One region of the Arthrobacter rhamnosi genome, then DNA from elsewhere that is predicted to be linked to it. Evidence: riboswitches for the same ligand, from Rfam matches in the RefSeq annotation. Region 1 holds a riboswitch; each other region holds the start of a gene.

Region 1 (7,020 bases):
AGTCGCTCGGCTTCACGGCCAACGTCGGGCTGGCGGAGCGCGCCGAGCGCCTCGTCTCCGTCCTGGTCGTCACGGGCCTGACGGGCCTCGGGCTGCCCGAGGGAGTCCTGCTGGCCGTCCTCGTGGTCCTGGCGGCGGCGAGCCTCGTCACGGTCTACCAGAGGGTGAGGGCCGTCCGCCGGCAGTCGCTGGCGGCGAAGCCCGCGTCCTGACGGGCTCTGCTGCGCCGCGGCTGCCCGGCAGCCGTCAGGAAGCCCGGCGGCGGGCGAAGGGGTCCCGGTCCACCGTGAGGCTCATCGCGTGTTCCACCGGGTCGGCACACAGGACGTCGTGCATGAGCGCCAGCCACTCGAGGGCGGCGCTCCGCTCCGTGAAGTACTCCGAGGGGTAGTCGGCCTGCTCGTAGGGCACGGACAGCATACGGTCCATCGGCCCCGCACCGACCATGGCGCACGCGAGGACATCGCGGGCCGCGGTGAGGACGCGGCGGGCGCCGGACGAGATGCAGGACACCCTGTCGAGTTCGAAGTACAGGACGTACTGTCGCCGGCCCGTGAGGTCGAAGCTCTGTTCGAGGATCGCGATCGCGTCCGACTCCGATATCACGGAGTCCTGCCCGAACCTCAGGCGCACGGCACACCGTGCAAGCCTGGTGAGGCGGAAAGGGCGGGGAAGGTCGGTGCTGGTCTCGGTGCTCGTCATGGGGACTTTCCGCGGTCTCGTCGGGTCGATCCCCCCGAACCGACTCCCGTACACCGTGTGAGACCAGACGGATCGCCGGGGGAGCACCATTCTAGCCGCCGCTGGAGTCATCGCCCGAATCGGTGCCGACGATGGAACGCGCACCCGCCGTACCCACCAGCGATGATTCGGGCGCGTCGCCCCCGTCTAAGGGAGGAAGCACGCACACCGATCTCCGGACAGGACACGCCATGACCTACCTGACAGGGTTCCTCCCCGACCTGCACATCGTCTCCGACCTGGACCTGCTGCTGCTCCAGCGCGGGACAGCAGGCTCTCCCGCTCCGCCGACCGGGTCCCCTTCCGCGCCGTGGCCCTCCGCTGCGCTCGACTCCGTCCTCGACGAACTCGACCGCAGGGATGCCTGCCCGGTCGAGCGCAGGACGGGGGCCCGGCGGACGCCGCGGTGACGGCGTCCGGGGGTCCGTCCTGCTGCGCGCCCGCGGACGCGCACGTCCTCAGGCTTTCGCGGGCGCGGCGACCGGCGCGGCCCCGATGGACCAGACGCGCGGCGGGACGGCACCGTTGACCGAGTGGTCGCCGATGATCCTCGCCTTGAAGACCCACGGGTTGTGGTTGGCGGCCGTGCGCGCATTGCGCCAGTGCCGGTCGAAGTTCTTCGCGGTGCTCACGCCGGAGGCGGCGAGCGCGTTGAAGACATCGGATGTCGCGTGGGTGGCGAGCGCTGACAGGATGACCTGGGCCTTCGCGGTCTCGAGTTCTGCGACGTCGTTGCGGCGCTCGTCCTCGACCTCGTCGCCGAGGAATGCGCCCTCATAAGCGAGCTGCAGCGATCGGGCCGCCCGTTCGACGGTCGCGTCCGCCGCGTACGCCGCCGCGGAGACCTCGCCGATGACCTGCAGGATCTGCGGGTCCGCCGCGAACGACGACGCATTGCCGTGGCTGAAGATCCTCGTGCGGTTCCGGACCTCACGGGCCACGTCCCGTTCGGCGGCCGTGATGCTGCCGGCGAGGACGGCGAGGAGCACGGCCTGGTAGAACGCGGTCTGGTACTTGAACCGGGTGTCGAAGTCGATGACGTTGACGGCGTCGACCCTGGCCTGGTCGAAGGTCGACGTGCCGGAGCCCGTGGTCTGCTGGCCGAAGCCGTCCCAGTCGTCGCTGTGGGTCACCCCCGGCTGGTGCGTGCTGATCACCGCGATGACCTTGACCCCGTTGTCGGTGCGCTGCGCGAAGGTGTCGATCCAGTCCGCGAAGATGCTGCCGGTCGAGTAGTACTTGGTTCCACTGACGCGGAAGGCGCCGGCGTCGTCCGGGTCCGGGCTGACCTTGGTGATGACGTCTCCGATGGTGACGGTGCCGACCTCCGTCCACGAGTTGCCGACGATCTCGCCGTCGACGAAGCGCTTGAACCACACCTCGCGCTGGGCTCCGGTGGACACCAGGCGGTCCTCCACGAAGGCGAAGTGGGCGCGCAGGGCCTGCGGGATGTTCGAGTCGGCGGCCGCGAGCTCCGTGAGGAGGCGGAACAGCTGGGGCAGTGAGGCACCGGAACCGCCCGCGGACACCGGAACCCGCAGTGCTCCGAAGCCGGCATCGATGAGTGCACGGATCTCCTCGCGGGGGAGCTCATGCTCCTGCTCGCGGCGGGCTGCGCCCTCGGCGATGCGGGCGAACAGCGGGCGGAAGCGGGCGGCGAGGAGCTCGTACTCCGCGTCGGTGGCCGGCGGGGTATGGGTCAGCGTGGTCATGGTGGGCCTTTCGGTGGAAGCGGGATGTGAGATGGAAGAGGGATGTCGGGACGGGTGCGGCCGGGGTCGACGTCAGGCGGGGACGGTGACCTGCGTAGGTGCCGGTGTTTTCACCGGGCGGGCGCTGACGGCGCCGGCGACGACGAACAGCACCGCGATGGCCCCGGCAACGGCGAGGGCGGGGCTCCAGCCGGCCGGCCAGGCGCCGTTCAGCCCGAGTACGGCCGGAGGAATGGTGCTGGCCGTGCCCACCAGGATCGCGCTCCATCCGGTGATCCGGGCCAGGTGCGCCGCATCGAAGGCCAGGAGCAGGAAGAAGAGCCCCCACAGCACCGCCCACGCGAGCCACAGCACCGCGCTGACCGGATCGTCGTCCAGGGAGGTGCCGGCGAAGACGACGGCGAGTACGGCGACGAGACCGCAGAACCATCCCACTCCCGAGGCGCCCAGCCCGACGACCGATCCCAGTCCCACGTAGAGGTAGGTGAGCCCGAAGAGGAAGATGCCGCTCGCCGAGCCGATCGCGGCGGGATCGCCTGCACCCGCAGACGCGATCAGCGTCGCGATCACCAGCTGGAGCGTTCCGATGACCAGGTTGAAGTACCCGGAGTCGCGGGAGGTGACCCGGCCGAGGAGGCCGAGACCGTTGATCAGGAGGGCCGCTCCGGACAGGAGGAGGCAGATGTACGACATGGGGGTCCCGTCGACGGGACGCGGAGCCCCGAGGCCCGCGCCGTGCTTGCCCCGGCGCTGATGCGCGGGACCGGATCTTCACCTGGGGCACCCCGCCACGGAGGGGGTTGCCGTCCAACGAGCCAGGGCTTCGCGTTGGAACTCTTGATCTGTAGGTACGAGACTAGGCGCTGGACCGGAGCGGCTGCCAGCACCGGTGCATGACATGACCCTGCATGACGCCGCATGACGGCGCGCTCGGTGATGAACGACGTCGGGGGCCCGCTCGATGACGCCGGCGCCTGCTGGAGCCAAGCATCAGCATGACTTCTTCCGGCCCTACCTGGCAGGGCCCTATGTCCCCTACCACTGTGGAGTGAGGAGGGGACGTAAGGCCCTAGCTGCTCCTCCCGCGACCGGCGACGATCGGAAGAAGCAGTGTTCCGCCCAGCAAAGGAATTATCATGGACGCATCCGCCACGTCCCGTGCGCGAGTCGTCGTCGTCGGGGTCGATGGTTCTCCGTCGTCGATCGCTGCGCTGCAGCTCGCCGTCAGTCTCATGCCCCTCGCCGGCGACACCCTCCGCGCCATCACGGCATGGCAGCACCCTCTCGCCTTCGGCCTGTACGCGCCTCCCGTGGAATACGACTACGAGGGATTCGCGCGCAAGGCCCTGGACCAGGCCCTGACAAAGGCGTTCCCCGAGGGGACTCCTTCCCAGGTCGGGGAGGTCGAGCGCGGGGTGGTGCGCGGCCTCGCGGTGGAGGTCCTCATCGACGAGAGCATGCATGCCGCGATGGTCGTCCTCGGCTCCCGCGGCCACGGCGGGTTCGCCGGACTGCTCCTGGGATCCGTGAGCTCCGCACTCGCAGAGCGGGCGCAGTGCCCGGTCCTCATCTCCCACGGCGCCCTCCACCTCGCCGAGGGTGAGACCACACCCCTGCCACCTGTCCGGACGCTGGCATGAACCCGGCCGGCGTTCCGGTGAAACCAGTGATCGTCGGTTACGACGGGTCGGACGACGCGCGGCACGCAGTGCTCTGGGCGGCCCGTCATGCGGTAGCAGCGCAGCACGAGCTCGTGGTGGTGCATTGCTGGTTCTGGCCGTTCTTCACCCATGACCTCGGCCCCGTGACGGGTATCAAGGACAGCGGGTTGCGTGGGGCGGCAAAAAGAACCGCCGCCGAAGGCAGCCGCAGCATCCTGCCCCCTCATGGTGGTGCGCGAGGACCAACCCGAACCAGGAGATGTTCTGGTCGCCGTCGACGGGTCGCCGGAAAGCGACCGCGCTGTCATCGCCGCGGCGGATCTGGCGAGAACACTGCACGCATCGTTGCGTGTGCTTCACGTCAGACCCTACGCTCGCCACGCCCTGACGCACCTGCCCGATCCGGAGCATGATCCCGTCGTCCAGCAGGCCTTGAACATACTGCCCGACGACACGGACCTCACCGTCATCGAGGATTCCTTCGCGGAACCCTCCGTACCCGGAGTCATCGTGCAGCACGCCCGCAGGGCCGCGTGCGTCGTCCTCGGCGCGAAGGGACGTAACACTCTCGGCGCGCGGCTCGGATCCACCGTCCATGCCGTGCTGCATCACGCCCGCGGCAACGTCCTCGTCGTCCGCTAGGGCCTGCCTGTCGTCACCCAGCAACTCCGACTGGTCCATTGGAAGGGCCTCAGAGTTTCCACTCGATGTAAGCGAGGGTGCTGTGGAGGCGAGTGCCGTCACGTCGGCTGCAGGACTCGCACAAACGCCTTCCAATGCATCAACCGGTGCGGTGGTTTACGGCCACGGTCAGCCCTTTTCGCCGGTCGGGGCACTGACTGCCTCCGCAGCCTCGTACTTCATCCCGGACGTTCTCGGGGGTCCGCCCGTCGCGCAGGGCAACCTCCGCGGAACAGCACTGGTGATCATGGTCCTCGCCCTTCCAGCGCTCGTCACCGCGATGTTCTTCACCCGACGCGACTCGGCGCGGGCACTTGTGGTGTGGCTGGGAGCTCTGGCGTACATCGTCTATCAGAGCGTCCTGTTTCTTTTTGCCACGCCCTTCAACAGTCTCTTCCTGATCTACGTAGCGATGCTGTCCGCGGCGTTCTGGTCAATCGTCGTGATCGTTCAGACGGTGGACCTCGTAGCATTCCGCGCGCGGTTCGACGGCATGCTTCCCGTCCGCAGCATCGCCATCTACGTCGCCGTGCTTGCGGTTCTCAATGCAGCGGTGTGGTTGCGGGCCATCATTCCTGCTGTCCGCAGTGAACAGCCGGCCACTTTCCTCGAAGGCTCCGGCGTGACCACGAATCCGGTCTTCATACAGGACCTTGCGATCTGGCTTCCGTTACTCATCTGCGGGGCCTGGTGGCTCTGGAACCGACAGCCGCTCGGCGAACTGGTAGTCGGTCCCATGCTCGTCACTCTGGTGCTCGAGGCCGTCGGGGTGGCCACCGATCAGTGGTTCGGGGCAAGCGCTGATCCGACTACTCCCTTTGCCTCGATGGCCGTCGTCCCCATGTTCCTGCTGCTCGCAGTGGTGGGAGCGGTCCCGTTGTACTTCTACCTGAAACACCTGAAGACCGCTGACCGTCCGACAGACGTGGCCCTGGCGACGACGGCGTGAGGTCAAGGGGCCCGATGCGAGGGAAGATAACGGTTCACCGTCGCGCAGCCAGGGCGGTTGCCCTCGAGCTGTGGCCGATAGCCGGCAGGCGGCGTTCTGCTGGCCGACGAGCGCTCGTTCAGTGCTCATTCATGGTGCGCGCGTGTCGCGGGAGGAATGCCGTTGCTACGAGGGCGACGACTGCCAGGACAGTGCCGACGGTGAAGGCGGCGCGGGCACCATCGGCGACGGAAGCGGCGTCCGTGCCGCCGGCGTTCGAGCTGAGGACCGCGATGAGTACTGCCAGTCCGGCTGCGCCGCCGAGCTGCTGGATGGTGTTCAGCGCGGCGCTGCCGTGCGGGGTGAGGGCGCTGGGGAGGGATCCCAGCGACATGGTGAACAGAGCGACCCAGGCGAAAGCTTGTCCGGCGCAGACGAACACGTAGGTGGCCAGGACCACCCACATCGAGGTGTCTTCCGTGAAGGTCGTCATGAACCACCAGCCGGCACCGACGACGAGCGCTCCCGGAAGGGCGAGTCCGCGGGCTCCGATGCGGTCGTAGTAGCGGCCGATGAGGAGGGACACGATCCCGATCGTCGCTCCGCCGGGCACCATCAGGAGCCCTGTCTCCAGCGAACCGAGTCCGAGGGATTCCTGCATGACCAGGGGCAGCAGGGTGGCGAGAGCGAAGGCGCCCATGACCAGGAACGTGAAGACGATGACGGGTCGCGCGAACCCGGCGTAGGTGAAGATCCGCAGGTCCAGGACGGCCGCGCCGCGGCGCTGCAGGCGGAGCTGCCGCGCCACGAACGCCGCGATACCCGCCACCCCGAGCGGGATCGCGATCCAGAACGACGCTGAGAAATGCCCGTCACTGGATTCGCCGGCACTGGCCAGGCCGAACACCAGTGCGCCGAAACCGATCGCGGAGAGCACCAGCGACAGCGCGTCGAATCCGATGCGCCGCGGCGTGGTCAGGTTCGGCATCTTGATCGCCCCGATGAGCAGGCCGAGCACCGACAGCGGCAGGATGATGATGAACAGCCACCGCCAGGAAAGCTGCGACATCACCAGGCCGGAGAAGGCGGGACCGAGGGCGGGCGCGACGGCGGAGACCGCGGTGACCAATGCCATCATCTGTCCCTGGCGGGAGGGTGCGACGAGGCCGATCGACGTCGTCATCAGCAGCGGGACCAGCACAGCCGTACCGAGTGCTTGCACGATCCGGCCGGTGAGCAGCAGCGCGAAGCCGGGTGCGACAGCCGCGATGAGGGTGCCGAGGGTGAACAGTCCGAC
Region 2 (7,020 bases), on a different contig from region 1:
GTGCGCGACACCGCGTCGAGCCGATCGACCTCCTGCTCCTCGTCGGTGAACAGGAAGGCTCCGGCGAGGCCGAGTGCCCGGCGGGAATCCAGCGAGGATTCCTCTGCTGCGTCCAGCCGGTGTTCGGAGCACCGGGGAACCCGGAAGCCTCCTTCCCCCGGAACCTCTGCCAGGAGTTCGTTCATCGCGTCGGCCAGCAGGTCGCACTCCTCGACGGGCAGCTCCAGCACGCCGCCCACATACGCTTCGATCTCGAACTGGGAGACGAGTCCGCCCAACGAGTAGTAGCGAAGCCACACGTCCTCGAAGCCCAGGCCCGTGCTGGACAACGCCTCCCTGATCCGCTGCACGTGTGCCTGCCGATTCATTCCCAGTCCTCCGCGCCGGCCGCCGGAAGTACGACGCCGCGACGCCTGTTGTGCGTCCCTGTCCCGCGATTCATCAGCAGGCTTTCTACTACCGTACTGCCGTATCGGGCAACGGATGACCGCGGGCAGCTTCGAACCCCTCGTTGCGAGGCACGTCCGTCCCATCCCGGCCGGGCCTCCAGCGGCCCGCGGGCACACGGTCGTCGTCGCACTTTCCGCTCGTCAGGCCACTGTCGGGGCCCCTACGATAGTGCCGGTGCCAGCGTCCGTCCGGCGCCCTACCGACCCGGCGGACGGGGACACGTCCGGCCGACACGAAGGGGGAAGCGCCATGAAGTCCTTTGCCTGCGGTGACGTGGTTCCCGGGTGTGATGCCCGTTGGGTCTGCGCCTCGGACGACGAGATCCTGTCCAACGTGCGGAGCCATGCGGCGACGGCCCACGGCCTGACGGATCTTCCCTCCGAGGTCAGGGACGCGGTCCGGGCCCACACGCTGCCCGCCTGACGTCGTTGCATCCGATCCCACGCGTCCGGTGCCTTCCATGACCGAGCCGGATGACCGCTGGAGCGAGCACCTTGCTGCGGCATGCCGGGGCGAGGGCATCGTCTCGATGTACCAGCCCATCGTGGACACGGCGCGGGGCACCATCGTCGGGTTCGAGGCCCTCCTGCGATTCCCGGGCTTCGCCGAGCAGGACCCGGAGGTCTGGTTCGCCCGATCCCGGCGAGCCGGCTGCCCCGCCGAACTGGAAGCGGCGGCCTTGCGGACAGCCCTGGCCCATCGTCCGTCGCTGCCCCGCAATTGCTTCCTCACGGTCAACGTGTCGCCCGACCTCCTGCCGGCACCGGCCATCCGGGACGTGTGGGACGAGACCGGACACCTGGGCGGCGTGATCATCGAACTGACCGAGCACGCAGAGATCGAGTCGTACCTGGAGTTGGAGCCGGACCTCAACAGGCTGAAGGCGGCGGGAGCGTTGATCGCGGTGGATGACGCCGGCTCGGGGTACGCGGGACTGCAGCATCTCCTGGCCCTCAGGCCGGCCTTCGTCAAGGTCGACAGGGACTTCATCACGGACATCCACCACGACGAAGCCAAGCGTGCACTGGTGGACATGCTGGGAGCCTTCGTGGGCAGGCTCGACGCCTGGATCATCGCCGAAGGCGTCGAGCGGATCGAGGAACTCGACGTCCTCGCCTCCCTGGGTGTCCCCCTCGTCCAGGGCTACCTGCTGGGCCGCCCGGCCCCGCCCTGGGGTGAGCTCGACCCCGAGATCGCCCATCGTCTCGCCCGCCGGGTCCCGGCCCGGCGCCCGTCCGTCGGTTCGGTCCTGGAAGTCGCGGCGACCGTGACGAGCATCGATGATGCGCGGGCCGCGTTCGCCGGGGACCCCTCGCTGACCGAGGTCGTCCTGGTGTCGGGGCGCCGGCCGGTCGCGGTGCTGACCCAGGACGCGGCGCTTCTGGGGGTGCTCGGCCAGGGCATGTGCGTGAACACGGACACCCCCATTCCCGAGGCCCTGGAGCGGTGCGTCACGCGCGATATCCCGACCCGCTTCGATCCGGTGCTGGCGACCGACGACGCCGGCAATTTCGCGGGCCTCGTGCGTGTGGAGCGGCTCATCACGGCACTCACCCGATCGGGGACTCCCGTCAGCTCCTGAGGGGGTTGTCAGGGACCGTACGGATGTTCGGTGAGCCAGGCCAGCGCCTCGGCCGGGCACTCGAAGTAGCGCGTGGGGTACGGGGGGTTGTGCACCCGGGCGAAGAAGTCCGCCAGTGTCCTGTCGACCGCGCTCGGGCCGACGATGGCCATGGCTGCGATGTTCAGCGCAGTCGCGAAACCGTGAAGAGCGCTCCGCGTGAGCGACACCATGCCGTTGAGCTCCACCAGCATCGGCGGGCAGACGTCCCGGCACAGCGCGTTGGACCGCTCGATCAGTGCTGCGGCATCACTGTCGCCGACGCTCGTATTGCGCCGCCACTGGACCCACAGGACCTCGGTGCGCAGCTCGGCCACGAAGGCTTCCGGGGCGGCATCCCGTTCTTCCGCCATGCTCCCCAACCCCCTGTGGTGATACCCGAGTGCCGGACATCCCCTCGCACACTACAGACAGGGGTGGTCGGGCGCGAGCGGATACGCTGGGGGCCATGACTGTTCTCGTGTTCCTCGACCCGGCCCACGACGACGGCAGGGTCGTCGATGCCTCGCAGCCCCAGCTCCTTGCCACGGACCTGGGCGCCACCCGCGGCGACGGGGTCTTCGAATCGCTCCTGGCCGTCGACGGGTCTCCCCGCAAGGAGCAGGCACACCTGACGAGGCTCGCGTCGTCGGCAGCGGCCCTGGACCTTCCGGTCCCCGACGCCGAGGCGTGGAGCCGGGCCATCCGCACCGGCCTGCGGGAATTCGCGGCAGCGGAACCGGAGCGCCATGACGCCGTCGTGAAGCTCATCGCCACGCGCGGGGCCGAAGGCGCCGGGCGGGCCACCGCGTGGGTCCAGGTCGCGCCCGTGCCGGCGTCGACGATCGAACAGCGCAGGACGGGACTCCGGGTCCTGTTCCTCGAACGCGGGTACGACAGCTCCGTGGCGCAGCGCGCACCTTGGCTGCTGCTGGGCGCCAAGACCCTCTCCTACGCCGTCAACATGGCGGCCATCCGTTACGCGAAGGCCCACGGGGCCGACGACGTCATCTTCACGTCCTCCGACGGCAAGGTCCTGGAGGGCCCCACCTCGACCGTGCTGCTGGCCTCCGACCGCGACGGACGGAAGACACTCCTGACACCGCAGCTCGAGAGCGGCATCCTCGCGGGCACCTCGCAGAGCGCGCTGTTCACGGCGGCCAAGGAGCAGGGGTGGGAACTCGGCTACGGCCCCCTGGAACCGCACCACCTCCTCGACGCCGACGCGGTATGGCTGATCTCGAGCATCCGGCTCCTCGCACCCGTGCTCTCGATCGACGGCCAGGCCGTCCGATCCTCGCCCGCCCTCACGGCCGAGCTGACCGACCTCGTGGACCGCTTCGTGTAATTTTCGCCACAAAAGCCTGCCCCACAGGCCGTTTACCGCGTCAAACGCCGATTTCCGCGCAATTTCGTTTTGACCGGGCACTTCGTGCTGCCATAGCGTTTTCTTGGAATCAAGAGCTCCAGCCCTCGGCCCTGGCCGGCTGGACAGCAACCCTCTCCCGTAGTGGGGTGCTCCAGGTGAAGATTCGGCCGCCGGGACCAGTCCCCCGGTTGGCAAGTACGGCGTCGTGCGGACCACCCCGAGGTAACCGGGACAGCAGCCGCCACACCGCGCCCGGCCAGAACAGCGAGCGTGTCACCAGCAGCCTCCCGGCACCTATTCGTTCCTCCCCGAGATCCACCTCATCCAGTCGGCCCGCACCCCGGGCCAGCATCGAAGAAGGACCCCATGAACATCTCCCGCAAAGTCCTCGCGGCACTCGCCGTCCCGCTCCTCGCGCTGACCGTCTCCTGCGGCAGCAACACCAGTAGCAGCAGCGAGCCGACCGCGACCACCGACGCCCTCGCCGGCAGCGACCAGCAGTCGCTCGACCAGTACACGACCGAGGACACCACGCCGGTCGACGAGATCGACACCTCCAAGCTCGGCCTCATCACGGAGGGGACCCTGCGCGTCGGCACCCTCTCGGACGCTCCGCCGAACATCTTCATCGAGAACGGCGTCTTCACCGGCTACGACAACGAGCTGCTCCGCGCCATCGGCGACAAGCTCGGTCTCGAGGTCGAGTTCGCGTCCACGGACTTCTCCGCACTGCTCGCCCAGGTCCAGAACAAGCAGTTCGACGTCGGATCCTCCTCGATCTCCACGACGGCCGCCCGCCGCGAGAACGTCGGCTTCACGAACGGCTACGACTTCGGGTACATGGCCGTCGTCACGAAGAACGGTTCCTCGGTCACGGGCTTCGACTCCCTCTCGGAGAGCACCCGCATCGGCGTGGTGCAGGGCACCGTCCAGGACGACTACGTGACCAACACCCTCGGCCTCGAGCCCGTGCGCTTCGCGGACTACAACACGGTCTACGCGAACGTGAAGAACGGCCAGGTCGACGCGTGGGTCGCCCCGTCCCAGCAGGCCACCGGCCAGGTGAAGGAGGGCGATGACACCACCATCGCCGAGACCATCATCAACACCGAGAACTTCACGGCCTATGCCGTGAACAGCGAGAACCAGCCCCTGATCGACGCGCTCAACTCCGGGCTCGACGCCGTGATCGAGGACGGCACGTGGACCGAGCTCACCAAGGAGTGGTACCCGGACCGCGAGATGCCCTCCGACTGGAAGCCCGGCAGCAAAGCCGTGGAAGTAAAGTAGCGGTCCCTGCATGAATGCCCTTGAACAGCTCTCGCAGACCTTCTTCGACTGGGGGGCGATGGCCGCCGTCCTGCCGGAACTCCTGGCGGTCGGACTGCGGAACACCCTGATCCTCGCGATCACGTCCGGCATCATCGGGTCGGTCCTCGGCATGCTCCTCGCGATCATGGGGATCTCCCGGAACCGGCTGCTCCGCTGGGTGGCGCGCATCTATACGGACATCTTCCGTGGCGTCCCCGCCGTGGTGATCATCCTGCTCATCGGCATCGGCCTCAGCCCGATCTACCGCCAGGCCACCGGCAGCACGAGCCCGTTCCCCATGGGCATCCTCGCGCTGTCGCTCATGGCGGCGGCCTACATCGGCGAGATCTTCCGCTCCGGCATCCAGAGTGTGGAAAAGGGACAGCTGGAGGCCTCGCGCGCACTGGGCTTCAGCTACCGCTCCTCCATGCAGCTCGTGGTGGTTCCCCAGGGCGTGCGGCGCGTGCTGCCCGCCCTGGTGAACCAGTTCATCGCGCTGATCAAGGAGTCCTCGCTGATCTACTTCCTCGGACTCCTGACCAGCGAGCGTGAGCTGTTCCGGATCGGCAACGATGCGGCCAGCAACACGGGCAACCTCTCGCCGCTCATCGCCTCCGCCGCCCTGTACCTGTGCCTCACGATCCCGCTGACCCACCTGGTCAACTACATCGACAACCGGCTGCGGGTCGGCAAGCGGGAGAAGCCCGAGCCCGACGAACTGGCCGCGAAGATCGGTGAAGGAGCGAAGGCATGAAGACTCTCGAATCGGGAACCCTGACCGGTAGGGACCTCCACCTCTCCTTCGGCTCCAACCATGTGCTGCGCGGCATCGACCTGCACGTGGAGCGGGGTACGACGGCGTCGGTCATCGGCCCCTCCGGGTCCGGCAAGTCGACGCTCCTGCGGGTGCTGAACCGCCTGATCGAACCGGACAAGGGCGACATCCTGCTCGACGGCCGGTCGGTACTGAAGGACAACCCGGACGAGCTGCGCCGCCGCCTCGGCATGGTGTTCCAGCAGTTCAACCTCTTCCCGCACAAGACCGTGGTGGACAACGTCTCCCTCGCGCTGCGCAAGCTCCGGAAGATGTCCGCCGACGAGGCCCGGGAGAAGGCCCTCGCGCAGCTGGACCTGGTGGGCCTCAAGCACAAGGCCGACGTCCGTCCGGGCAACCTCTCCGGCGGCCAGCAGCAGCGGGTGGCCATCGCCCGGGCGCTCGCCATGGACCCCGAGGTCATGTTCTTCGACGAGGCGACCTCCGCACTGGACCCGGAGCTCGTGAAGGGCGTCCTCGCCCTCATGGCGGACCTCGCCACGGCGGGCATGACGATGGTCGTCGTCACCCACGAGATGGGCTTCTCGCGCAACGTCTCGGACACCGTGACGTTCATGGACGGCGGTGTCGTCGTCGAGTCCGGTCCGCCGGCCGCGGTCTTCGACAACCCGCAGACGCCGCGCCTGAAGTCGTTCCTCTCGGACGTGCTGTAGGCGCCACCGCAGGACCAGCAGGACACGACGGCGGTCGTCCCGGTCAGGACAGGAGGAAGTTCCAGGTCCCGGCCAGGACGGCCGCCGTCACTGCACCTGCGGCGATCAGGAGGCCGACGGCGGCGACAGCGGCGTCGAGCGGAGCCAGCTTGCTCTCGCGCGCCCACGTGCGCGTTCCTCCGCCGAATCCGCGGGCCTCCATCGCCGTCGCCAGCCGGGTGGCCCGCCGGATGGCCTGCACGATCAGCCCGAAGGACTGCCCCAGCAGGTTGCGGGTCCGCGCGACGATCGAGCCGTCCGAGCCGATGCCCCGGGCGTGCCGGGCCAGCCCGAGAGCCTCCCACTCCTCGACCAGGAGGCCGACCAGTCGCAGCGACGCCAGCGCCCCCAGGACGAACCGGTGCGGCAGGTGCAGCTTCTGTGCGAGCGCGTCGGCGAGGTCCGTGGGGTCCGTGGTGAGCAGGAGGAAGATGCCCGGGAGCGCGAGCGCCAGTCCCCTCAACCCGACCGCGATGCCGGACGCCACCGACCCCTCGGTGAAGAGGAGCGGCCCGACGTCGAGCAGCACGCGCCCCGTCTTCTCCGCCAGCAGGGCGGTCCCGTAGCCGCCGATCGCCGCGGCGACCAGCAGCGGCCAGATCCGCCGCGCCAGCCCCAGCGCGCTGATGCCCAGCAGGGGCAGGAGGACGAGTTCGCAGGCGAGGACCACCGCGGCACTCACCCAGTCAATGCTCGCCATCAGCGCGAGCGTGATGACGACGGCGGCGAAGAGCTTGGACACGGGATTGGCCCGCAGCAGGGT
Region 3 (7,020 bases), on a different contig from region 1:
GGAGGTGCGGTTGCGTGTTGCGGCGTCGGCGTACAGCGCGGCGGACGACGGCATGCGGGCTGGTTTCCTGCCGATCCCGATCGAGCTGCCCCACGTACCCGGGTACGACGTCTCGGGTACCATCGACGCGGTCGGCGAGAGCGTCGACGGGTTCACGATCGGCGACCCGGTGATCGCCTTCCTGCCGATGGAACGCGACGGCGGAGCGGCCGAGTATGTCGTAGCGCCCGCGGATGCCGTTGTCGCAGCTCCGACGAGTATTCCGCTGACCGATGCTGCGGCGTTGCCGTCGGTGGCTTTGACGGCGTGGCAGGCATTGTTCGACGAGGGCGGACTTCAGGCGGGTCAGCGCGTGCTGATAGTCGGTGCCGGTGGCGTCGTAGGCAAGTACGCCATCCAGCTCGCGAAGCGGGCAGGCGTGCAGGTGGTCGCGACGGCCAGCCCGCGCAGCATCGAGGCCGTCCGCGCTGCCGGCGCGGACCAGATCATCGACCACACGGACACTGACCTGCTCGCCGCCCTGGAGGGGCAGGTCGACGTGCTGCTGAACCTCGCTCCGATCGATCCGGCACAATTCGCCGCGTACGTCGCCGCCGTGCTCGACGGCGGCGTGGTGGTGAGCACCACAGCGTTCATGGCCACCCCTGGCGACGACACCCGAGGTGTCCAGGCAAAGACGGTGTTCGTCCTGCGCAACCAGGGCCGCCTTGCGCAGCTGGTAGCCCTCGTCGACGACGGCGCGCTCACCGTCGAGGTGACCCGCAGGATCACACTCCCGGAACTGCCCGCCCTCCACACCGAAGCCGGCGCCGGCCGCATCACCGGGAAAGTCATCATCACCCCGGCCTGAACCACCACAAGCACCAAAATCACCAGAGAAGAAGGCCTACCGACCCACTCCACTCCGGCAGGCCAACGCATATGGCGACCATTGATCGTCGACGATTGTGTGAATACTGTCCGGTGAACACGCGCTGCGCGTAGTAAGGGAGGGCAACCAGATGAGACAACTCCGATACTCGATCAACGTCACGCTCGATGGCTGCTGTCACCACGAGGCGGGGCTCCCTCCCAATGAGGAGTCGATGCGTTACTGGACCGCGGAGATGAAGCGAGCCGATGCCCTGTTATTCGGTCGGGTGACGTACGAGATGATGGAGTCGGCGTGGCGGCGGCCGGCCACGGGCGCGTGGCCCGCGTGGATGGGTGAGTTGGAGATTCCGTTCGCCGAGGCCATCGATGGGGCGAAAAAGCACGTCGTGTCGAGCACGCTGAGCGGGGTCGATTGGAATGCCGAGCTCGTGGGAGGTGACCTGGGGCCAGCGGTTCAGCGGCTCAAGCAGGAGCCAGGCAAGAGCCTGTGGGTCGGTGGCGTGACGCTCCCCCTCGCGTTGGCCGATCTGGGACTGATCGACGAGTACGAATTCCTGGTGCAGCCGGTTCTTGCCGGACACGGGCCGACGTTACTCGCCGGTCTGCGCGAACACGTCCAGCTCGAGTTCGTGAACAGCCACCAGTTCCAATCGGGGGCAGTAGCCCTGCGATACCGGCCCACACCCGAAACAGGGTGAGGCAATTGTTCGGGCGGTTCGGGCGGCCCGCGCTGGGCATCGCGCTGCATGAGGGTGTGCCTGGTTGTCTTGCCCAGTGCGGATGACGATCGGTGAGCGAGCGGGACCGTCGATGAATGTGGCCGCGTGATCAGCCTTCTGTGGAGGGGTTTTTGTCATTCTCCGGCTGGGGCAAAACCTCCTCGGCGTAGTGGGCCTCCTCGCGGTGCTCGCCCTGTCCATCCGCCTCATCCTCAACTTCATCGCCGGCTGACTCGCTCAGTGATCCGGTGCGAGGTCCTCAACATCCCTTCCACCGGATCACCACGCGATGCTGAACGGCTCACGGACAAGCAGAGCTCCGGCAGGCATCAGCACAAGGCCTGAAGATCAAGCATCCTTCATGCGAAGCCATGCACCGCCCGAAGCGCGTTCGGGCGGTGCGCGGTCTTTTGACAGGTAGTTCTGCCCAAAACACAGTCGCCAATACGACCGTATTTGCTACATCGTGGTTTGGCCTGGCAGAAGTGGCTGCGCAGGCTTGAATCCTGTAGCGATACTCAATGCCGAAATCTATGTGTCACTTGTACTGCCCGCGAACGAGTCCCGCTCCATTGGATGTCCCGGTACATCCTCACGCAGGACGGGCAACCGACCGGATACCTGCACCTCGAGGACGCCGCCAGCAGGTAAGCAGGCAACACGGCACCGACTGCCAGCATCTGGCGACAGCCGGCGGCCGTGTCGCGCCTCGTTCTGTCTTATTCGTGGGTGGGTTCGCCGGTCACGCGGTGGTCCGCGTGGTTCATCCCTTCGAGGATGAGCCGGGTGAGGTGTCCGTCGATGATGCTGTAGATGACGTTGCGGGCGTCCTTGCGGGTCGAGACGAGCCCGGAGAGACGGAGTTTGGCCAGATGCTGGCTGACCGCGGTGCGGTTCGCCCCGGTCGCGGCGACCATCGTCCCGACGTCCGCGGGCCCCTGGGTGAGGATCCACAGGATGTGCAGGCGGGTGGGATCGGAGAGCATCCGGAAGGTCGACGCACCCGCTTCGAGGCGCTGAGCATCCGGCTCGACGGGGTGGACAAGACTCGGCGCCACCTGACGGAACTGGTCGGTGTCCTCCTCGATCACCGGATGAAGGGCGGCGGCAGGACCCGTCGGCGGGTCAGCCGGTGCTGTGTTCATGATGTTCCTCGCCCCCCTTGTCGCCCGGCTCGTACCGGTACCTCAGACCGAACACCGATGTCCGCACGGTGTACTTCTTCTCCACATCACCGTTCAGGCCATCGTCCTGGCCACTGTGCTGGTCACTGTCCGGGCCTCTGTCCTGGTCACGGTTCACGTTACTGCCCCCGCCCACCACCACGCGTCGTTCCCCCTGGACGGGGAGCTGCTGGTGCCGGTGCTGCTGATTTGCTGTGTGTATCGGTGCTGGCCGTGGCGGCGACATCGGTCCTGTCTGCACCAGCGCCTGTAGCTGAGGCTGCCGGTCGGGGAGCGGCCCAGAGCATCAGTGCTGTGATCGTGCCGATGAGGGCGAGTGCTCCGAGGACGATGGCTGCGACGCTCAGGCCGGCGGCGGCTCCGACCCACCCGGCGAGGGGGTAGGCGAGGAGGTAGCAGGCGTGGGAGAGGGAGAACTGGGCGGTGAACAGGTAGCTGCGCGTGTCATAGGTGGCGACCCGGCGCAGCAGGCGCGAGGACGGGGTGCTGATCATGGAGGTGCCGATGCCCAGGACGACCCACAGCCCGAGGAAGAGTACCCACGAAGTGCCCGAGGGTTCCGCGCCGCTTCCCTCGGTGGAGGCAAGGAACGCCGCGGCGAGCAGTCCGACCGTCAGGACGGCGCCACCGAGGAGCATGAAGGTGCGGTCCGGCATGCGTTCCAGGGCTCGCGGTGCGACGAACGCGATGAGCATCGATCCTGCCCCGTAGAACGCCAGAGCGATCGCGACGTCGGTGTTGGTTCCGCCGAACAGGTCCCGGGCGTAGACGACGGTGTTCACCAGCACGAGGGCCGTCGCCGTGGCGACGACGAGGTTCAGGGCCATCAATCCGCGCAGGGAGGGTTCGCGCAGGAAGATCCGGGTGCCCAGGGTGGTGCGGTGCAGCAGGGAACCCTGTTGCTGGGCCGCGGGGACGGCCGGCAGGCGGGTGGCGAGGACCATCGCTGCGGAGACCAGGAATCCGGCCATCGTGCCGACGAAGAGGTTGTGGAAGCTCATCACCGTCAGCAGGGCCGCGGCGAGCAGCGGGCTCACCAGGGCCTCGAGGTCGTAGGCGAGCCGGGACAGGGACAGGGCCTTGGTGTAGTCCTTCTCCTCCGGCAGGACCACGGGGATCAGCGCCTGGAACGCCGGGGTGAAGGTCGCCGACGCAGACTGGAGGATGAACACCAGGACGTAGATCTGCCACACCTGATCGATGAAGGGGAGGCTCAAGGCGATCGCCGCGCGCACCAGGTCCGCGCCGACGAGGACACCCTTTCGGGGCAGGCGCTCGACCAGGGCCGCCATCACCGGGGCGACGAACACGTAGGCGATCATCTTGATCGTCAGGGCCGTGCCGAGCACGGCGCCGGCCCGCCCGCCGGCCAGATCGAAGGCGAGCAGGCCCAGCGCGACCGTGAGGAGGCCGGTCCCGAGCAGGGCGACGACCTGCGCGGTGAAGAGATTGCGATACGCCGAGTAACGCAGTACAGAAAGCATGAGGAGAAGCCCGTCTCGTGCAGGAACAAGTTCCTTCACTATACGTGCATCATTACGCACGTACGAACACAACGGAGGCGATGGGGGATAGGGTTCGGCCCTGGGATGATCCGGGATGACCGGATGACGCGGGTTCGTCATATGTCGCCAGGGATGCGGTATGTGACGAAGCCGGCGACCCGGAACGTCATGCGGCGCCTTGTCGCCGCACGTTCTGCACCCCGGGCCGGAGCGCCGCTTACAGTGATCCCACCAACCATCAAGAGCGGCCGAGAGATCTGGCTTGTTGACGCCGCAGCAACCATTCCACTGCCCTCCCCTCGGGAGAGCAGTGGAACCGGTGCTAATGCCAGAACCGATGGACATGCATCAGCGCACCCACCAGCGGTCCCGGCACGCCGGGATCGCCGGTTTCCGGCACGCATCCTGGTGCACTCCCTCGGACCTACCGAGGAGCGGGGATGACATTGAAGAAACGGGCAGCGGTACCGCCGTCGCTGTCCTACGAGCTGTATCCGCCGGCCACCCCGGAAGCCGGGGAGGCCGTACTGCGGACGATCGACGAACTCGGGGCCACCCATCCCGACTACGTCTCGGTGACCTACAGCGGCACGCCGGCGAGGCGCCGGGCCTCGATGGAGCTGATCGGGCACCTGACCAGCAACACCAGGCTGCGCCCGCTGGCCCACCTCTGTTGTGAGGGAGAGACACGGGCGAGCCTGGACCTGCTGGTACGGCAGCTCGTCGCACTGGGGGTGAGGGGCGTGCTGGCCCTGCGCGGAGACCTGCCGCAGCACCCGCAAGCACTGCGCGGCGAGCTTCCCTTCGCCCAGTTCCTGGTGGAACTGATCCGGGAGGTCGAGGCCCGGCACGTGGCCACCCTCGCCGGCGGTCGGCTGGCGGTGGGGGTGGCGGCCTACCCGAACCGGCATCCGGAATCGCCGTCGTTCCTGCACGACGTCGAGGTGCTGGTCTCCAAGCAGCGCGCCGGTGCCGACTTCGCCATCACGCAGGTGTACTTCGATCCCGCCCAGTACGTCCGCCTGCTCACCGCGGCCCGGGCCGCGGGCGTCACCATCCCGATCATCCCCGGGGTGATGCCCCTGGGGAACATCCGCCGGCTCGAACGGCTGGCCGGAATGACCGGCGTCCGTCCCGACCCTGTCCTGCTGCACCGCCTGGAGACCGCCTCGGGCGAGGCCGAACGCCGGCGGATCGGCGTGCGGGCAGCGGCCGTGCTGGCCCGGGCGGCGTTCGAGGCAGGGGCCCCGGGCGTGCACCTCTACACCTTCAACGACCATCGCGCGTCCATCGCGGTCATCGAGGAGATCGACCTGCCGGCGGCGCGCTCGCCGGCCGCCGTCCCGGCCTGAGCGTGCCCCCAATCCGAACCACGACCCGACACACCTTCCAGAGGAGAACACCATGAGCACCGAGAACACCTTCCCCGCCGCCACGATCCTCGGCTACCCACGCATCGGGCCCGGCCGGGAGCTGAAGAAGGCCGTCGAGGCCTACTGGGCAGGCCGTCTGGACGAGGCCGGACTGCAGCAGGCCGCCGACCAGCTGCAGGACCGCACTGTCGCCCGACTCGTGGAACTGGGACTGCATTGCGGGGATTCCTCCATCCCGGCCGACTTCGCGCTCTACGACCAGGTCCTGGACGCGACCGCGGCGCTGGGAGCGCTGCCGGCCCGGTTCGCCGACCTGGCCGGGGAGGACGGTTCCGTGGACACCGCCGGCTACTTCACGCTCGCCCGGGGCGACGGCGACCGCGCGCCGCTGGAGCTGACCAAGTGGTTCGACACCAACTACCACTACCTGGTGCCCGAGATCGGTCCGGGGACACCGTTCGCCGCGGTGGCGCACCGCCTGACCGCGATCGTCCGCCGGCAGCGCGAGCACGGCGCCGTGCTGCGCCCGGTGCTCGTGGGCCCCGTGACCTACCTGCTGCTGGCCAAGCCCGAGGACGGCGCACCCGCCGGTTTCGACCCGCTGGACCGGATCGACGATGCCGTGACGGCCTACGCGGGCATCCTCGCGTCGCTGGCGGAAGCGGGGGCCGAGTGGGTGCAGCTGGACGAGCCGGGCCTGGTCGGCGACCGCGGCGGCGAGCTGGCAGCACCGGGTGGGCTGGTGGAGCGGGTGTACCGGCAACTGGCCGGTACGGCGGGACGGCCGGCCCTGCTGGTCACCACCGGCTACGGCACCGCCGGCGATCCGGCGAGGCCGGGCCAGGCGCTCGCCGTGCTCGCCGCCGCGGGCGTGGAGGCAGTCCATGCGGACCTGGTCCGGGGAGCCAGGCCCTCCACCGAGGCACTGCAGGCGCTGGGCGGCACCCGTCTGGTTGCCGGCGTCGTGGACGGCCGGAACGTGTGGCGCAACGACCTGCGGGTCTCGCTGGGGGCGGTGGAGGACCTGCAGCAGGAGACGGGAGCAGCGGTCACGACGGCGACGTCCACCTCCCTGCTGCACGTGCCGCACGACGTGCAGGCCGAGACTGGGCTGCCGGAGCACCTGCCGGCCTGGCTGGCCTTCGCGGACCAGAAGGTGCATGAGGCAGTGGTACTGGCGCGCGGCCTGACCGGGGGACGCCCGGCCGTCGCCGCGGAACTCCAGGAGGCGGAGGAGGCACTGAACCTCCGGGCGCGGTTCGACGGCGTCGTGGTGGACCGGGTCCGGACGCGCACCGGCGGCCTGATCGAGGATGCCTTCACCCGCAGCCCTGCCGAGCGACGGGCAGCGGTGCAGCAGGAGCGG
Region 4 (7,020 bases), on a different contig from region 1:
TGGTGGGCGACGCCCACACGACCGAGGACCAGAGCGCGTGGGGTGCCCCTTCGCCGGACAAGGTCATCGCTCACACCAACCTGTACTGGCAGTACCAGGCCGCCCCCGGCCGGGCTGCCGGCGTCGGCGAGACGGCGGACATCCGGTTCACGAACTAGCGGTCCCGTCGCGTTCGGCGCCTCCGGTCAGGGGAGCCGGCTCGGCCTCAGCACGGAAGCGCTGCCGGCCTGCGTCGGGTCCAGGGGAACCGGGCTGACCAGGACCGCGGGTCCGCGGGAGAGGGTCCCGCTGTCGAGGGGTCTGCAGCGCAGCCCGCCCCTGCCCCGCATCGCCTTGTGGGCGCCGGGCGCCAGCACCCGATCCATCCAGGCGCAGGGATGCGCATGCCGGCCTCCGTGGAACCCCACGCTTCCCGCCTGCGTCTCCAGGACGAAGTCCTGCCCGATGAGGGGTGGAAGCTCAGCGCCGCGCAGGACCAGATTGCGGCGGGGCAGCAGCGGATCGAAGGGATCGGCGCCGAGCTCTGCCGCTATCGCCTCGAGCGACTCGATGGCGAACAGGGTCACCGCCGCATCCATGTGGGCCGCCTTGCCGAAGAAGCGGTCTCCCACGATCCCCTTGCCGGCGACGACCTCGACGCTCCCGGCGTCCATGGTCACGACGTCGGCCGCTCCGTCCCGCGCCCGACCGAAGTAGGCGTGTGCCCCCGACACGAGCAGGTGCAGGATCTCCACGTCATACCGGAAGCCGGGCATCATGCCCCCACGGTATCCGGTCGTGGTCCTCCGGTTCGCCTCGGTCGTCCCCGGCGCTGGTTCACTTCCGCCGACATTCCTTCCGAGGGGGCAATCACCCGGAGGACTCCCCGGCAGGTCGTCGGGGGATTCCACCTAGGCGTAGGAAAAGCTCCCGGCCTCGACGGCGCCGGAATCGAGGGTGTCGGCCTCCGGACCGAGGTGGGCGCCGTTGCGGTACCGCGCACCGGGGTGCTGGTCGAACAGCCTCGTGTTGCCCGCCCCGAACAGGCGCTCGCGGAGGGTCGACTCCTCATAGGACGTCCGGTACAGGCCTCGTCGCTGGAGTTCGGGGATGACGAGTTCGATGAAGTCCTCGGCGGTGCCGGGCGTGAGGAACTGCCGCAGGTTGAATCCGTCGAGATCCGTGCCCTCGACCCACCGCTCGATCTCGTCGGCAACCTCGCCGGGAGTGCCGATGGCGACGAAGGGACCGCGGTCGAACCGCGTGGGCCGTTGCGGTAGCCGTCGTAGGTGCCGATCACATCGGCGAGGAACACGCTGTCGAAGAGCCCTGCCTCGAGCATCTTCGCCGTTTCGGTCCAGAAGTCGAGATCGTTGAAGCGGTGCCGGTTGTTCTCGGGGTGTACCCAGAGGCCGTGGGAGATATGGCCCACGCAATTCATCTCGAAGAGGTTGAAGGCGATCTGACGTGGCATGGGTGGACCGAGTCCTTTCGACGTGCTCTTGCCTCCGCCGGACCAGCACTGTCATGCCGAGGCGAAGGCCGCTTCGTCATCCGAACCACCCAGGAACATGGGGTTGGTGCGCGGTCCAGTCGGAGCTTTGCGACCGCATCTCTTGAAGCTGGAACGACTATAGGCAGAGAACGCAGCGGTGGGACGAATGCGAAGCAATGTGACCCGTAGCCGGAGCAGCTCGTCCCTGCCGTGAACGCTGCGTCAGCCGATGCCCACCATGCCGTCCTCACCGACGTGCCAGCCCGGATTGTGGGCGATTTCCCAGACGATGCCGTTCGGATCGCGTACGAGTGCGTGGAAGATGCCCCCGAAAGCGCCGTCCCGAGGTTCCTTCAGGATCGTCGCGCCCGCGGCCGCCATCGCCGAGACGAGCTGGTTCACGTCGGCTGGACTGCCGACGTTGTGGGACAGCGTCACCCCGGACGGCGCGGGCCTGGCATCGAGCCCCGCGTCCTGGGCGAACTTGTCGTCGCGGAAGAGCCCCAGCAGCAAGCCGGGTGCCACCTGGTAAAAGATGATCTCGCCTGGAACGTCCAGTGCAGGCGTCCAGCCCAGCGTCCGGTAGAACGACCGTCCCGCATCGAGATCCCGCGTGGCGACGGTGACGAAGTGCAGCTGCTGGTCCATGGCGAGAGCATAGCCGCGCGACGGCTGTGCGCTGAGTGTGCTCCCGGCAAGGACTTCGCATGCCGTGCAGATGCCCTGCTGCCGTTCAGGCGCTATCGCCCTGCCGCCGGTTGCCTGACTGCTACTTTGGGCCTAAAAGGAGACCGTCCATGCCACGCCCCCGATCCACCCTCCTGTCCGTCGAGCGGATCGTCGAGGCAGCGCTGAAGCTCGTCGACGAGACGGGCGACTTCAGCTTCCCGAGGATTGCCCGCGAGCTCGGCGTCAGTCAGTCCTCTCTCTACAACCGGATCTCCAGCCGCGAACACATCGTGGAACTCCTCCGCGCCCACCTCTTCAGCTCGAATCCCACCCCATCGACCGCTGACGCCCCGTGGGACGAGGCTCTGCGCATCCTCATCCGCGGCTATCGTGACTGCTTCGCTCCGCACCCCCGGCTGGTACCCCTACTGGTGACCCAGACGGTGAGGGCGGCCGAGGTCATCGCCATGTATGAGGATCTGACGCTCGCCCTGGAGCGGTCCGGCCTCGACGCCGCCGATGTCGCTCCAGCCCTCTCGCTGGTCGACTACTTCGCCCTGGGCGCGGCGCTCGACTTCACCGCCCCTGATGAGGTCTGGGGACCGGAACCCGAGCAGTACCCGGCCCTGACGAGGGCGGTCCGAGCCAGCCCGTCGGCGCCGGAGCGGGTCGAACGTGCCTTCGAGTTCGGCCTCGAGGCACTGATCGCCGGCATCGCAACACGGGTGAAATCCAAAGTTAATTGAAAGGCTTTCAAAAACTATTGCTCCCGGCGCTCCCCGCGTCGATACTAAATGAACGCCGTTCATTTGGAGTGACGGCCATCACTGAATGGAGCACGCCGTGGGAAGTACGCCAACACCCCCTGACGCCACCGTCCGGGTTCCACTGACGGCCTCCCGGGCTGTCTCCACCTTCGGGATCACGGTCGTAGGATTCATGACCGCGAATCTGGTCCCCGTCATGATCGTCGCGCTGGCCGACCTGGGGTTCAGCCCGACCGGAGCGGGCACCCTCATGACGGCCTGCCTGCTCCTGTCCGCCCTTGCCTGCCTGGCTACCTCCCGCTGGACCGCCCTCGGCGGCCGCTATGTGGTCGCACGGGCGGGCCTGGCACTGACGGCCCTGGGGTTCGGTGCGGCCGCCCTGGTCGCCGACCCTACGATCGCCGCCGCCGGGATCATCATCGGCGGCATCGGTGGCGGCGGTGCGGTAGCTGCAGGCGGAGCGGCCCTTGCTGCGTTGCGTGACCCTGACCGGGCATCGGGCATCAGCGGGTTCGCCAACAGGGCCATTGTCGCCGTCGTGCTGTTCATCATCCCCGCCGTCGGCCTGGGCATGGCGAGCGCTTTCGGCATCCTGGCATGCCTGGCACTCGCGGCGCTCGTGACCACGGGGTGGCTGCCGGACCGTCCGGCCGCTACGCCGCACCGCAGTGTTGCCCGCTCGGCGGCTCCCGCCGAGAGCCCACGAACCGGAGCCATCGCCGGCGTCGTACTCCTGGCCTGTTTCGCCATCTGGGCACTGGGTGAGGACTCGCTCTGGGCCGTTGCAGCAGTGATGGGCGCGGAGCAAGCCGGCCTCGATGAAGCAGGAATGGGCCTGGTACTGAGCCTTTCGACCCTGGGCGGGCTCCTGGCCTCCGCACTGGTGGGCGTTGCAGGCAAACGGCTCGGCCGCACAGTCCCGCTCGCAGCTGCTCTCCTCATCGGTGCAGCGCTGAAGATCGCCTCCGGATTCATCACGGATCCCCAGCTGTACCTGGTGGTGATCATCATCTGGAACACCGTCTACATGGTGGCGTTCCTCTACGTCATCGCCATCGCCGCCGCGCTGGATCCGACGGGCCGCTGGTCGGCTCCCATTCTTGGCGTCTATCTGGTCGGTTCTTCCTTCGCACCCCTCTTCGGGACCGCGGTCTCCTCAGCGCTGGGCTACCCGGCCCTGGGCATCATTCTCGGCGGCATCACCCTGCTGGTCCTCGGTCCCCTGGTAGCCGTCTCGCGCGAGTCCCTGCGCAGAGAAAAGGCTCTCGTGCCGGACGCGACGCCGGAGACCGATGCCCCCCGCGCAGCCATCGCCTGACAACAGAACGGATTCCCGTGCCACTTCAGCAGACCGCCTACACCAATGCGTCCATCCTCACTCCTCAGGGGGTGATCAAGGGCTCCGTCGTCGTCGACGGCACCAGGATCCACGCCGTCCGTCCTGATGACGCCGGCCATCAGGCCAGCGACCGGGCCGACACGGCGAACATGCGTGAGATCGACCTGGGCGGCCGTTTTCTCCTACCAGGATTCGTCGACGCGCACAGTCACCTGCTCATGCTGGGGCAATCCCTGCAGAAAGTGCAGCTCCGCGGAGCATCATCGCTGGCCGAGATACAGGAAGCGGTGAAGGAGGCGCGACGCCGGAACCCCGGGGCCCCACGCATCCTGGGCGGCGGCTGGCTCTACAGCGCGCTGGGCGGCGCCGCTCCCGACCGGGCGATGCTCGACGCCGCCGTCGCGGACGTCCCCGTCTACCTCGACGCCAACGACCTGCATTCGGTGTGGGTGAACACGGCAGCACTGGCAGAGCTCGGCATCACCGCGGACACCGAGGATCCCCACGGAGGATCCATCACGCGGGACCCGGAGACCGGAGAAGCGACAGGGATGCTTCTCGAAACGGCTGCGCAACAGATCGTCTGGCCCGCGTTGGCCCGGCGAGCCACCGACGCCGATAGGGATTCCTGGCTCGAGAGCGCGATCAGTCACTACCTTGCCAGCGGCGTCACCAGCGTTGTGGACATGGCCGTGGAGGACGACGACCTGCGGGCTTTCCTTCGCGCGGAAGCACGACACGGGGGAGAGCTGCCCCTCCGGATCAAGGGACACTGGTTCGTCCACCACCGGCCTACCGTGGAGGAGAACCTCCAGCAGGTGCACCGTGCCGTCGAGCTGGCTGACTCGGTGAACTCACCGACCCTCAGGATGGTCGGCATCAAACTGGTCCTCGACGGGGTCATCGACAGCTGCACCGCGGCGATGAAGGAACCGTACGCCGATGGAACGAACGGCGACCCTATCTGGGATCGGGAGGCACTGATCCCCGTCGTCGCGGCAGCAGATGCGGGCGGACTCCAGATCGCCATCCATGCCATTGGCGATGAGGCCTCGGATATCGCGCTGGACGCGCTGGAAACGGCATATGCGATCAACGGACCCCGGGACCGGCGCCACCGGATAGAACACCTGGAGACCGTGACACCCGAGAACGTGGTCCGGCTGGCCCGGCTCGGCGTCGTCGCCTCGATGCAACCCGTCCATGCCGACCCCGCCATCCAGCACAACTGGCAGGCCATGCTGGGAGATGAGCGAACAGACAGGGCCTACCCGTGGACGGAATTCATTGCCGCCGGGGCCACCCTTGCGCTGAGCACCGATGCACCGACCGCCCCCCACGAGCCCCTGCCCAACATGTACGTTGCAGCGACCCGGAAGTCCGCGCTGGATCAGTCCCTGCCGGCGAACCTTCCCCGGTACGCGCTCGACCTCGAGGCAGCCCTGCGCCACGCCACCAGGGATGCGGCATACTCCTGCAGGGCGGAGCATCAGGAGGGCAGCATCGAGCGCGGGTTCCTCGCGGACTTCGTGGTGCTGCAGGCGGACCCCTTGTCCGAGGACCCGATCGGGCTGCTCAGCAACCAGACCTGTCTGGTGGTCGTGAACGGCGTCCACCGGTTCGAGACGCGGAGTGGGCTGTCGTCACGCCGGGAGGAAGCGCGTCGGTAACGGATCCCTACGCCCCCGGAATGCTGTTCCTCCTGACGTTGCCGACCGACCTCGGGCCCGAGCGGGGGAGTAGGGCCTCCTTCGACCCGCGCAGGCGAGGCGTGCATCTTGCCTCCCGATCCCAACAGGGGGACAGTAGCCACGGAAAGCAGCGAGGCGCAGCCCGATGGGAGTTCATGTATGCGGAATGCATCGACAGGCATCCTTGGTGCCTTCCTGGCAGCAGCGGAGCACGTCGAAGTCGTACTCGGCAGCACGGCCGTCGCAGAGCATTGGGAGGACCAGAGTGCTCTGGAGGGCTATACCGTGGCAGGCCTGGCCGGGCACTTGGCGAGGGGCGTGCTGACGGTCGAGAAGTACTTGGACGCCCCCGAGCCGTCGACCACTACTGAAGCCACTGATGCCGCGGGCTACATCACCGCCGTGCTGGGTGATCATGACCCGGTCGACAGCGGGTTCCACCGGAGCGTCCGCGCCCGATCACTGGATACCTCCAGGGTGGGGGCGTCCGCCCTTGCGCGGGAGGTGGGACGCTCGCGGCTGGGGTTGCACCAGCGACTGGATGAATCGACCATGGGCCGGCGGGTCGAAGTCCTGCAGGGCGTTGTGATCACGGTGGAGGAGTACCTGAGGACGCGACTCGTGGAACTGGTGGTACACCTCGATGACCTTGCGGTCAGCGTCGGCCAGGAGAGCAGCAAGGATCTCCCGCAGGACGCCTATGACGAGGTTGCGATTGTCCTGGCTGAAGTCGCCGTTCGTCGGCACGGAGCCCTGCCGGTGATTCGCGGGCTGGCCCGGAGGGAACGCCACCCGGAAGCCATTCGCGCCTTCTGATGGAGAACGAGAAAACCTGGCGGGGGGCAAGGCCGGCACCCGCTCTGCCCGCCGGTTTACGGTGAAACCGGGCGAGCCTCATGATGAGCCTGGAACAGGGTCCTCGGGTGCAGTATTCACGCAGCTTTCATGTGGGGCACGCCGATCTGCTGCTGGCCGTTGTGGTGCCGAGCCTAGGCTCGAACCATGAACGTGATTACCGCACTGCATCCCGTGCATTCCTTGTCCGTCCTTTCTGCTGATAGCCTGCTGCGTGAGCGCCAG

What was found. A riboswitch is a leader RNA that binds a small molecule or an ion and turns the genes downstream of it on or off. The one in region 1 is predicted to bind S-adenosylmethionine.
Region 2: another riboswitch for S-adenosylmethionine. It lies ahead of ACX80I_RS11420 (ABC transporter substrate-binding protein); the one in region 1 lies ahead of ACX80I_RS07990 (AmiS/UreI family transporter).
Region 3: another riboswitch for S-adenosylmethionine. It lies ahead of ACX80I_RS04605 (methylenetetrahydrofolate reductase); the one in region 1 lies ahead of ACX80I_RS07990 (AmiS/UreI family transporter).
Region 4: another riboswitch for S-adenosylmethionine. It lies ahead of ACX80I_RS00165 (hypothetical protein); the one in region 1 lies ahead of ACX80I_RS07990 (AmiS/UreI family transporter).

Annotation. Positions count from the first base shown of each region.
Region 1 is NZ_JBTNDT010000003.1:275,746-282,765, reverse strand. It holds gene pgsA (phosphatidylinositol phosphate synthase) at 1-212, shown strand, start outside; gene ACX80I_RS08005 (DUF7793 family protein) at 247-702, opposite strand; gene ACX80I_RS08000 (hypothetical protein) at 933-1,151, shown strand; gene ACX80I_RS07995 (acyl-CoA dehydrogenase family protein) at 1,200-2,453, opposite strand; gene ACX80I_RS07990 (AmiS/UreI family transporter) at 2,526-3,146, opposite strand; SAM riboswitch class IV at 3,184-3,296, opposite strand; gene ACX80I_RS07985 (universal stress protein) at 3,590-4,093, shown strand; partial or broken gene ACX80I_RS07980 (universal stress protein) at 4,090-4,245, shown strand; gene ACX80I_RS07975 (universal stress protein) at 4,286-4,756, shown strand; gene ACX80I_RS07970 (hypothetical protein) at 5,037-5,744, shown strand; gene ACX80I_RS07965 (DHA2 family efflux MFS transporter permease subunit) at 5,863-7,020, opposite strand, start outside.
Region 2 is NZ_JBTNDT010000005.1:83,394-90,413, forward strand. It holds gene ACX80I_RS11395 (GAF domain-containing protein) at 1-368, opposite strand, end outside; gene ACX80I_RS11400 (DUF1059 domain-containing protein) at 700-873, shown strand; gene ACX80I_RS11405 (EAL domain-containing protein) at 911-2,032, shown strand; gene ACX80I_RS11410 (DUF7793 family protein) at 2,041-2,424, opposite strand; gene ACX80I_RS11415 (aminodeoxychorismate lyase) at 2,520-3,398, shown strand; SAM riboswitch class IV at 3,506-3,623, shown strand; gene ACX80I_RS11420 (ABC transporter substrate-binding protein) at 3,786-4,709, shown strand; gene ACX80I_RS11425 (amino acid ABC transporter permease) at 4,720-5,484, shown strand; gene ACX80I_RS11430 (amino acid ABC transporter ATP-binding protein) at 5,481-6,218, shown strand; gene ACX80I_RS11435 (energy-coupling factor transporter transmembrane component T family protein) at 6,262-7,020, opposite strand, start outside.
Region 3 is NZ_JBTNDT010000002.1:58,343-65,362, reverse strand. It holds gene ACX80I_RS04625 (NADP-dependent oxidoreductase) at 1-850, shown strand, start outside; gene ACX80I_RS04620 (dihydrofolate reductase family protein) at 1,002-1,571, shown strand; gene ACX80I_RS04615 (ArsR/SmtB family transcription factor) at 2,312-2,737, opposite strand; gene ACX80I_RS04610 (MFS transporter) at 2,896-4,260, opposite strand; SAM riboswitch class I at 4,514-4,625, shown strand; gene ACX80I_RS04605 (methylenetetrahydrofolate reductase) at 4,722-5,633, shown strand; gene metE (5-methyltetrahydropteroyltriglutamate--homocysteine S-methyltransferase) at 5,686-7,020, shown strand, end outside.
Region 4 is NZ_JBTNDT010000001.1:22,075-29,094, reverse strand. It holds gene ACX80I_RS00175 (cysteine hydrolase family protein) at 1-158, shown strand, start outside; gene ACX80I_RS00170 (MOSC domain-containing protein) at 186-758, opposite strand; gene ACX80I_RS00165 (hypothetical protein) at 891-1,415, opposite strand; SAM riboswitch class IV at 1,473-1,601, opposite strand; gene ACX80I_RS00160 (VOC family protein) at 1,697-2,122, opposite strand; gene ACX80I_RS00155 (TetR/AcrR family transcriptional regulator) at 2,272-2,889, shown strand; gene ACX80I_RS00150 (MFS transporter) at 2,975-4,228, shown strand; gene ACX80I_RS00145 (amidohydrolase) at 4,246-5,919, shown strand; gene ACX80I_RS00140 (maleylpyruvate isomerase N-terminal domain-containing protein) at 6,100-6,756, shown strand; gene ACX80I_RS00135 (hypothetical protein) at 6,943-7,020, shown strand, end outside.